DNA from 2 places in the Citrobacter portucalensis genome. Region 2 is predicted to be linked to the other one. Evidence: predicted binding sites of a transcription regulator. Region 2 holds the regulator's gene; the other holds the start of a gene.
What was found. The regulator Fur, encoded in region 2, represses iron uptake genes when iron is present. The targets are predictions, from matches to a motif close to ATAATAATGAGAACNACTATCAA.

Region 1: sodA (superoxide dismutase [Mn]) is a predicted target of Fur. The motif match lies at 1,962-1,984, and genes of this name have one in related genera.

Annotation. Positions count from the first base shown of each region.
Region 1 covers NZ_CP092466.1:4,915,516-4,920,157, forward strand. Annotated here, with positions in the region: gene LY264_RS23675 (dihydrodipicolinate synthase family protein) at 1-11, shown strand, start outside; gene kdgT (2-keto-3-deoxygluconate transporter) at 53-1,036, opposite strand; gene sodA (superoxide dismutase [Mn]) at 1,270-1,890, opposite strand; gene rhaT (L-rhamnose/proton symporter RhaT) at 2,180-3,214, shown strand; gene rhaR (HTH-type transcriptional activator RhaR) at 3,211-4,059, opposite strand; gene rhaS (HTH-type transcriptional activator RhaS) at 4,207-4,642, opposite strand, start outside.
Region 2 covers NZ_CP092466.1:3,537,976-3,542,617, reverse strand. Annotated here, with positions in the region: gene tcuA (FAD-dependent tricarballylate dehydrogenase TcuA) at 1-576, opposite strand, end outside; gene tcuR (tricarballylate utilization LysR family transcriptional regulator TcuR) at 674-1,600, opposite strand; gene fur (ferric iron uptake transcriptional regulator) at 1,729-2,175, opposite strand; gene LY264_RS17275 (ryhB-regulated fur leader peptide) at 2,168-2,254, opposite strand; gene fldA (flavodoxin FldA) at 2,465-2,995, opposite strand; gene ybfE (LexA regulated protein) at 3,151-3,438, opposite strand; gene ybfF (esterase) at 3,567-4,340, opposite strand; gene seqA (replication initiation negative regulator SeqA) at 4,535-4,642, shown strand, end outside.

The DNA of each region.
Region 1 (4,642 bases), 1.4 Mb from region 2:
TCAAAGGGTAAATAATTAAGCCGGATGGTGCAGACCATCCGGCTTAAGAGACTTACTTCACGGTGCCACGAATATCAATTTCTGCCGCCCTTGCTTTGGCCCTTTTCGACCAGATAGACGTGATAATCGGCACCAGAATGGAGGTCACAATCACCGACGTGGCGACCAGGGAAGTTGCTGCCGGTGCCATCGGTTTAAATGCCGGAACCATTTCAGCAATCAGCACAGGCGTAGCAACCGCCGCCCCCGCAGAACTGGAAGCGGCAATCCCCGCCGTACCATCGCCACCACCAATCAGTTTATCGGCGATAATCAATGGAATACCAGTGATGATAATCACCGCCACGCCCAGCAGAATACCCAGCACGCCGGTCTGCGCAATCACGCTCAAATCAATGGTGTTACCTAATGCGAAGGCAAAGAACGGGATCAGCGTCTGCACCGCTTTGCTGAAGAACTCCCGCAGTTCAGGGTCCAGATTCCCCAGCGCAAAGCCAATCAGGAACGGCAATACTGCACCAACAAATACGTGTGGTTCAAACGACGCGATCCCGGCGGTTCCCAGAATCACCATGGTCATCAGCGGGCCAGACTCCAGCGACATCAGGACAAACGCCCCGGCCTCTTCTTTGGTGCCGTACTGCTGCATAATCGAGGCATACAGCCCGCCGTTGGTCATATCCATCGCGGCCACCAGCGCCAGCGTAGACAACCCTGCGAAGAATCCAACCTCTACACCATGTTCCGGCAGAATGCGTGAAGCAATCGCTGCAACCACCCACGCCACCAGAATCTTGGTGATGACTAACGTACCTGATTTACGCAGCACGGTGCCGGTGGCGCTTAGCTTGATCGACGCCCCCATGCAAAAGAACCAGACTGCCAGGATAGGCACCGTACCGGTGATCATACCGTTGGTAAAAGAGCCGAAATATTTCCCGGCACCGGGGGAAAAGGTGTGACACAACGCGCCCAGGAAAAGCGGCACCAGCATCATACCGCCTGGGATTTTCTCTATCGTACGTTTGATCTGCATTTCCATCACCTGTAGACATAAAAATGGGGCAATTTTTATGGGCGATTGCATCTTACTTTGAGATGCGCCCGTCTTGATGAAAAGAAGATAGACATTCATAGAGACTATAAAAGTGATCCCACTCGCATAATAAAACCTTGTTTCAATTTAAGTGGATCATTGTTTTTATATTGAGTTTGATCACAAAAAAACCCCACAAGCATCGCTTGCAGGGCTTTGTTAAAGCGTAGAACTTATTTTTTTGCTGCGAAACGCGCGGCAGCTTCGTCCCAGTTCACGACGTTCCAGAACTCTTTGATGTAGTCCGGGCGACGGTTCTGGAATTTCAGGTAGTAAGCGTGTTCCCAAACGTCCAGGCCCACGATTGGGAAACCGGAAGCGCCAGAGATAGCTTCACCCATCAGCGGGGAATCCTGGTTGGCGGTGGAAACAACAGCCAGTTTGTCACCTTTCAGAACCAGCCACGCCCAGCCGGAGCCAAAGCGGGTTGCCGCTGCTTTTTCAAATTCAGCTTTGAAGTTGTCAACGGAGCCGAAGTCACGTTCGATAGCCGCTTTCAGGTCGCCCTGCAGCGTAGTACCGGTTTTCAGGCCTTTCCAGAACAGGCTGTGGTTAGCGTGACCGCCCGCGTTGTTACGCAGTACGGTTTTCTTGTCTGCTGGCAGTTGATCCAGTTTGGTGATCAACTCTTCAACGGACAGGCTGGCGAATTCAGGCAGGCTTTCCAGCGCAGCGTTGGCGTTATTTACGTAAGCCTGGTGGTGTTTGGTGTGGTGGATTTCCATCGTCTGCTTATCGAAGTGCGGTTCAAGGGCATCATAAGCGTACGGCAGGGATGGCAGTGTATAACTCATAATCATCTCCAGTATTGTCGGGCGGCCAGTGTTAACGCCGCGTAAGCAGTTGGGTCATTATAGTTAATTAAATGATATTGAAAATGATTATCAATGCCGTACTTTTTACAGGGTCTTAATGAATCAAAACCATTGTTAAAGATGTGAGCCGAATCACCCACTTAACGTGATGATTGCCAACATGCGCAAAAGGACGGCAATCGTTAAAAGGTTAACCACCTGCGTAATTTTTAAACTCGTTAGGTCGGAGGGGTCATTACCGACGATAAAAAATAACGAGGATTAAGTCATGAGTAACGCGATTACGATGGGTATCTTTTGGCATTTGATAGGGGCAGCCAGTGCCGCCTGTTTCTATGCCCCGTTCAAGCAAGTCAAACATTGGTCATGGGAAACGATGTGGTCGGTTGGCGGGATCGTCTCCTGGATAATCCTGCCGTGGACCATCAGCGCCATGTTACTTCCCGATTTCTGGGCCTACTTCAGCTCCTTCAGCCTCTCCACACTGGCGCCGGTATTTCTGTTTGGTGCAATGTGGGGGATTGGCAATATCAACTATGGCCTGACCATGCGCTATCTCGGTATGTCGATGGGTATCGGGATTGCGATAGGTATTACGCTGATTGTCGGCACGCTGATGACCCCGATTATCAACGGCAATTTTGATGTACTGATCAATACCTCTGGTGGCCGCATGACGCTGCTTGGCGTACTGGTCGCGCTGATTGGCGTGGGCATTGTTACCCGTGCCGGTCAGTTAAAAGAACGAAAAATGGGCATCAAAGCGGAAGATTTCAACCTGAAAAAAGGTCTGGTTCTGGCCGTCATGTGCGGTATTTTCTCCGCCGGGATGTCCTTTGCGATGAACGCAGCGAAACCGATGCACGATGCCGCCGCCGCGTTGGGCGTCGATCCGCTGTATGTCGCCCTGCCTAGCTATGTGGTCATTATGGGCGGTGGCGCGCTTGTTAACCTGGGCTTCTGCTTCATTCGTCTGGCAAAAGTGAAGAACTTGTCGATAAAAGCCGACTTCTCGTTAGCCAAACCGCTGATTATCACCAACGTGCTGCTCTCTGCGCTTGGTGGCTTGATGTGGTATCTGCAATTCTTCTTCTACGCCTGGGGCCACGCACGTATTCCGGCGCAGTATGACTATGTAAGCTGGATGCTGCACATGAGCTTCTATGTTCTGTGCGGCGGGATTGTCGGTCTGGTATTGAAAGAGTGGAAAAACGCGGGTCGTCGTCCGGTCAGCGTGCTAAGCCTCGGCTGCGTAGTGATCATTGTCGCGGCAAACATTGTCGGTCTGGGAATGGCCAGCTAAGCATGCTGAGTACTGAGATGACGCCACTGGCTCGGCGTCATCCCGGTTTCCCGCGTAAATACCACCGAAAAGTAGTTACTGTCCTCAAAGCCGCAGCGCATGGAAATCTCGCTAATCATCAACCGACTATGTTTGAGCAGATACTGCGCATGGCAAACCCGCACCTGGCGGAGATACTGGTTGATGGTCATCCCGGTCTGGCTGCGAAACTGCTGGCGCAAAACGCGCTCGCTGCATTGTTCGCGCTCGCAAAACGTATCCAGTTCAAACGCATGCTCATGGCTACCGGCTAATGCGGTGATCAGTTTATCCAGCAGCGTTTCACTGGAGGTCGCCGGGAGCGTATCCGTGGCATAACGATGCCGCTTAAGGTGTGTCACCAACTGCCCGAACAGCAGTTCAGCCATGGTAAAAGCCTGTGCATCACGTTGATTGCTTTCATGCTCAAGCTGGCTTATCACCTGTCGGACCTGGCTCATGCCAACGCTACCGAGTCGCCAGTGCGGCTGCCTCGGCGTACCGTCAAATCCGGGGATCGCCCCTTGCCAGTCAACATTCAGCGTCAACCGCTCCGGGCAGTAGATGATATTTTGCAACACCAGGTCGTTCACGGAGGTGTAGGAGTGTTTATCTTCGGCGCGAATGTAAAACAGATCGCCACGGGTTATCCGGTACGGGCGATCGTTAAGGACATGCAGACCATTACCGCGCCAGACCATGACCAGCTCGCAAAACTCGTGGGTATGCTCAGCAAAGACATCCTGCGGATAACGGTCAGCCACGGCCACAGCCTGCTGCTCATGCGCAAAGAAGTCTGATTTCAGAAGGACCAGATGATTCGCCATCACAATATTCCCTGTCGGATGGCGGCTACGCCTTATCCGACCTACAGATTACGTGACACGTAGGCCGGATAAGGCGTAGCCACCATCCGGCGTTAAGGGACATGATTATCTGAGATTCGGCGGTAAAAAACGTTGATAGCTTTCGCGTTACTGGAGGCGGCTTGCCACAACGAGATCGCGCCCCTGACGAATATCGCGTGGTGACCACTTGAACTCACGACGAAAAAGCGTCGAAAAGTGGTTACTGTCGCCGAATCCGCAGAGATAAGCGATATCTGTCACACTGTCATCACTGTGGCGAAGCAGATGCCGGGCCTTGATCAGCCGCAAGCGGTTAAGGTAGCGCTGCGGCGTCAATCCGGTTTGCTGTTTGAGCTGGCGATGCAGAGTGCGCAAAGAGAGGGAAAACTTCTCGGCCAGCGCCTCCCAACACACCTCGTCGGCAAAGTTATCTTCCAGCCACGCCATCAGGAGGTTAAGCCGCGCGTCGTTATCGGTCGCGGCTTCCATCAGGCTGCTTTTACGCAGCAGCACCAGCAGCTGCATAAACAGGATCTCGCGATTTGCCGCCGTTGGTGTATCC
Region 2 (4,642 bases):
TTCGCGCAACCACTCCCGGTTAGATTCGAATCCGCCAGCGGCAAGCACGCAGGACTTAGCGGTGATGCGCTCTTCGCCTGCCAACGCCGCCACGAACTCGCCATTACGCAGTTCAAGCGCCTGAACGGGGGTGTTATAGCGAATTTGAACGCCCAGCTTTTCTGCGCTGCGATAATAGGCATTCACCAGGGCCTTTCCACCGCCCATAAAAAAGGCGTTGGTTCGCGCCACGTGCAAAGCGCCGGAGAGAGGAGGTTGAAAGTTAACGCCGTGCTGACGCATCCAGTCACGGCATTGTGAAGAGGTACGGATCACCAGACGCGCCAGCGCTTCGTTGGTATTCCCTTCCGTGACGCGCCACAGATCCTGCCAGAATTCTTCTTCAGGATAGCTTTCCACCAGCACATCCTGCGGCGCGTCATGCATACAACGTAAATTACGTGTGTGTTGGGAGTTTCCTCCGCGCCATTCACGGGGAGCCGCTTCGAGCAGGAGTACCGAAGCTCCTTGCTCGCGGGCAGACAAGGCAGCGCATAACGCGGCATTGCCACCACCAATCACCAGAACATCAACCATCGTATACTCCATTACCATTTAACCATTTGTTAAATTTGTAATTAAAATGTATACGCACGGCTTGTGCGGGCGCTATGACGTGGTGCTAAACGGTACTTTAGTTATTGTAAAGGATGGCGCCAGGCCAGCTTCCTGCTTCCACCAGTTGATGCATCACTTTCGTCAGCACCACGCGGGCCGCGAGGCCTGCCGGGGTGAGTTCATCGTCTGAGAGACTCACCAGAAAGTTGGGGCGGCTAAGTATTGGATTGTGGACGCCGATCACTCTTAGCGTCTCTTTATCGAGATGGGAAATTGCCGCGCCGGGCTGGAGAGTGGCACCAATGCCACTGCGCACGGCGCGCATGAGTAGCGCCAGACCATCAATTTCCGTGGCGATCTCAATGTTCAGCGCGTGTTCCTGACAAATCGCTTCCAGCCTGCCGCGCAGACCGTGGCCCGGGCTTGGCATTATCAATGGGATACTTGCCAGCTGGGCTGGAGCAATATTGTCATCGGCAATATCAGCCAGTAAGGCATGAGTCCCAATCAAAAACAGCCGCTCTTCGAGAATCGGTATGGCGCTCCAGCGCAGGATCTTTTCTTTCTGAAACACGACAGCCAGATCAATCTGGCGGGTATTAATCATCCGCTCCAGATTGCCAGAGAGGCTTTCCACCACATGCAGACGGACATCACTGTAGCTTTCCCGCATGGCGTTGATAAACGGCATTCCGAGAACGGAAGCAGTACTGGGAGCCATGCCGACGCTGACGTGCCCGGAAAGCCGGGACTCGCGTGCGGCGAGGATCGCGTCGTCTGCGTGACGAAGCGCCAGCTGCGCCTGGGAGTAAAAAGCCAGCCCGGCGCTGGTGGGTGTCACACCGCGCGAGGTGCGCTGCAGCAGGCGAATAGCGAGTTCGCTTTCCAGACGCGACATTTGCTGGCTGAGTGCCGAAACCCCGATATTGAGATCGAGTGCCGCGCTACCCATGCTGCCGGTTTCTACAATGCGCACAAAATAGCGTAGCTGGCGAAGTTCCATTTCGACTCTCCGGAAGGGGCAATTGATTTTTACATTAAAGCAACACAGGAGCGGAGGGAAGGGGAAAAGGGCAGGTAATGCCCATAAAAAAAGCCAACCGGAAGGTTGGCTTTTCAAAAAGCATTACATTATTTGCCGTCGTGGGCATGCTCATCTTCGCGGCAATCGCCTTCAGCGCAGTGGCCGTAGAGATAGAGACTATGGTTGGTTAAACGAATACCATGTTTAGCCGCAATCTCACGCTGGCGCGCTTCGATGGAATCATCGCTGAACTCGACTACTTTGCCGCAGTCGAGACAGATGAGGTGATCGTGATGATGCTGTTGAGTCAGTTCGAAGACGGATTTACCACCTTCAAAATTATGGCGGGTCACGATACCGGCATCATCAAACTGGTTCAGCACACGATACACGGTCGCCAGACCAATTTCTTCACCCATATCGATCAGGCGTTTGTATAAATCTTCCGCACTGACGTGATGGTTATCCGGTTCCTGAAGAACTTCCAGAATTTTTAAACGAGGAAGCGTTACTTTCAGGCCAGCCTTCTTTAATGCGGTATTGTTGTCAGTCATGCGGAATCTGTCCTGTAGCTAAACGATTCACTTCATTAACAGAAGTGACAGAAATTGCACTTGAGATAATGCGTATCATTATAGAACTGCCATGGCTAAATGAAAACTGCAAGTCTCTGGCATATATTGTTAATCAAAACGTGGTATCGCCGACAAACACACTGTGCAACACCCGATTGGCATCCAGCCATTGTACAGGGTCAGACGAAAAAGTTACAAATTTGTAGCAATTATTTTGATTGGTTTTATCTATTGATGCGGCGCAGATGGAAATCTACGCCGCACGAAATCAGGCATTAATGATTTCGTCGAGGTGCAGCTCTTCAGAGATCTGCTTAACCCATTTTTCTACGCGTTCTGCTGTCAGTTCTGGCTGGCGATCTTCATCGATAGCCAGACCGACAAAGTGGTCGTCGTCAGCCAGGCCTTTAGACGCTTCAAAGTGATAACCCGCCGTCGGCCAGTGACCAACGATGGTTGCGCCGCGCGGTTCGATGATGTCGCGAATGGTCCCTAACGCATCGCAGAAATATTCTGCGTAATCTTCCTGGTCGCCGCAGCCGAACAATGCAACCAGTTTGCCATTAAAATCAATGTCTTCGAGGGTAGGGAAGAAGTCGTCCCAGTCACACTGCGCTTCACCGTAGTACCAGGTTGGGATGCCGAGCAGCAGAATGTCATAACCTTCGAGGTCTTCTTTGCTGCTTTTTGCAATGTCATGAACATCGGCAACGTCTTTACCAAGCTGTTTTTGAATCATTTTTGCGATGTTTTCGGTATTACCGGTGTCGCTGCCGAAAAAGATGCCAGTGATTGCCATGAGTTAAATAACCTCTTGAAACTTATTGAAATGGTGGTGGCGCATTGCCCACGGATAAGGGCAATCATAGCAGAACAGTCAGGCATGCGGAAACAGCAAACACGCAGGACTGCACTCTGTGCTACACGATTTATGATTTAGAGCAGAAATTCAGACTATGCCTGACCGCGCAATGTGCTGAGTTGGGTCATCAGCATCTCTTCGATGAGTTCACTGCGACTCATGTTGCGCGCCTCGGCCAGCTCGTTCAGAGCGTCAACGGCATCAGCGTTCAGTTTCAGTTCGACACGCTTAAGCCCGCGAACTTTGTCACGCTTAAGCTGATTACGTTTATTAATACGTAACTGTTCATCACGCGAGAGCGGATTAGTTTTGGGTCGTCCCGGGCGACGCTCCTGCGCGAACAGATCTAATGTCGTACGGTCCGTTTGTTCTTTGGCCATGATCTTGGTGACTTCGGGGAAACAATCAGCCAGGCGTCTGCCCGGATGGATAGCGCGCCATAATACATCAGCAGGGGTGACACGCCAACGCCCACGCGCGTAATCGCGCGCAGACGCTGAGTTTTTAATCAGTTAGCCTGTTCGTTCAGATAACGACGGATGGCGCGCAGCACCGCCTCCGGTTTTTCCGCATGCACCCAATGACCGGCTCCTGCAATAACATGCGCCCGAGCCTGTGGGAATTGCGCCAGCAGTTGTTCGCGATACGCTTCGGTAACATACGGTGAGTTGCCGCCAGGGATAAACAGCGCCGGGTGCTCCCACGCAGGAATGGTTTCCCAACCGACGATATGAGGATACTGATCCCACAGCACGGGAACGTTAAAACGCCATTCGCCGTCGACGAAAGATTTCAGCAGAAACTGGATTACGCCTTCCTCATGCAGATGTTGACGCATGACGCTGGCCGCCTGCTGACGCGAAGTGGCCTGGGCATCGGTTACGGCATTAATAGCGGTAAAGATCGCATCGTGACGGCGAACATGATAGTCGACCGGAGCAATATCAATGGCCACCAGTCGATCGATACGATCAGGAGCCAGTGCGGTTAACGCCATGACGGCTTTTCCCCCCATCGAGTGACCAATAAAGGTCGCCTTTTCTATTTGCTGAGCGTCCAACGTATCCAGCAAATCTTGCGCCATGGCCGGATAATTCATCTCAGTGGAACGAGGGGAGAGGCCATGATTTCGCATATCGACCTGGATGATATCGTGATCGACCACCAGATCGCGCGCCAGGATCCCCAGGTTATCCAGACTGCCAAACAGGCCGTGAACCAGGACGATGGGAGAATTATTGTGCAGGTTTTGCGCAGATTGCGCTCGGATATTCAATTTCATGGCAAAGTTCTTTTTTTCACACTCACGGGTTAGGGTATCATGTTGACCATTCTGCCACATGGCTGCAACAACTACGGTTACTCTGAGTTTTGCTGGCCACCAGGCTTGACGCTATCCGCTGTTGGGATTTGCCTTTACACTACGTGTGTTTACCCCGACAACTTGTATTCAGCTAAACACTGCACTGGATTAAGATGAAAACGATTGAAGTTGATGATGAACTCTATAGCTATATTGCCAGCCACACCAAGCATATTGGCGAGAGCGCATCCGACATTTTACGGCGTATGTTGAAATTTTCC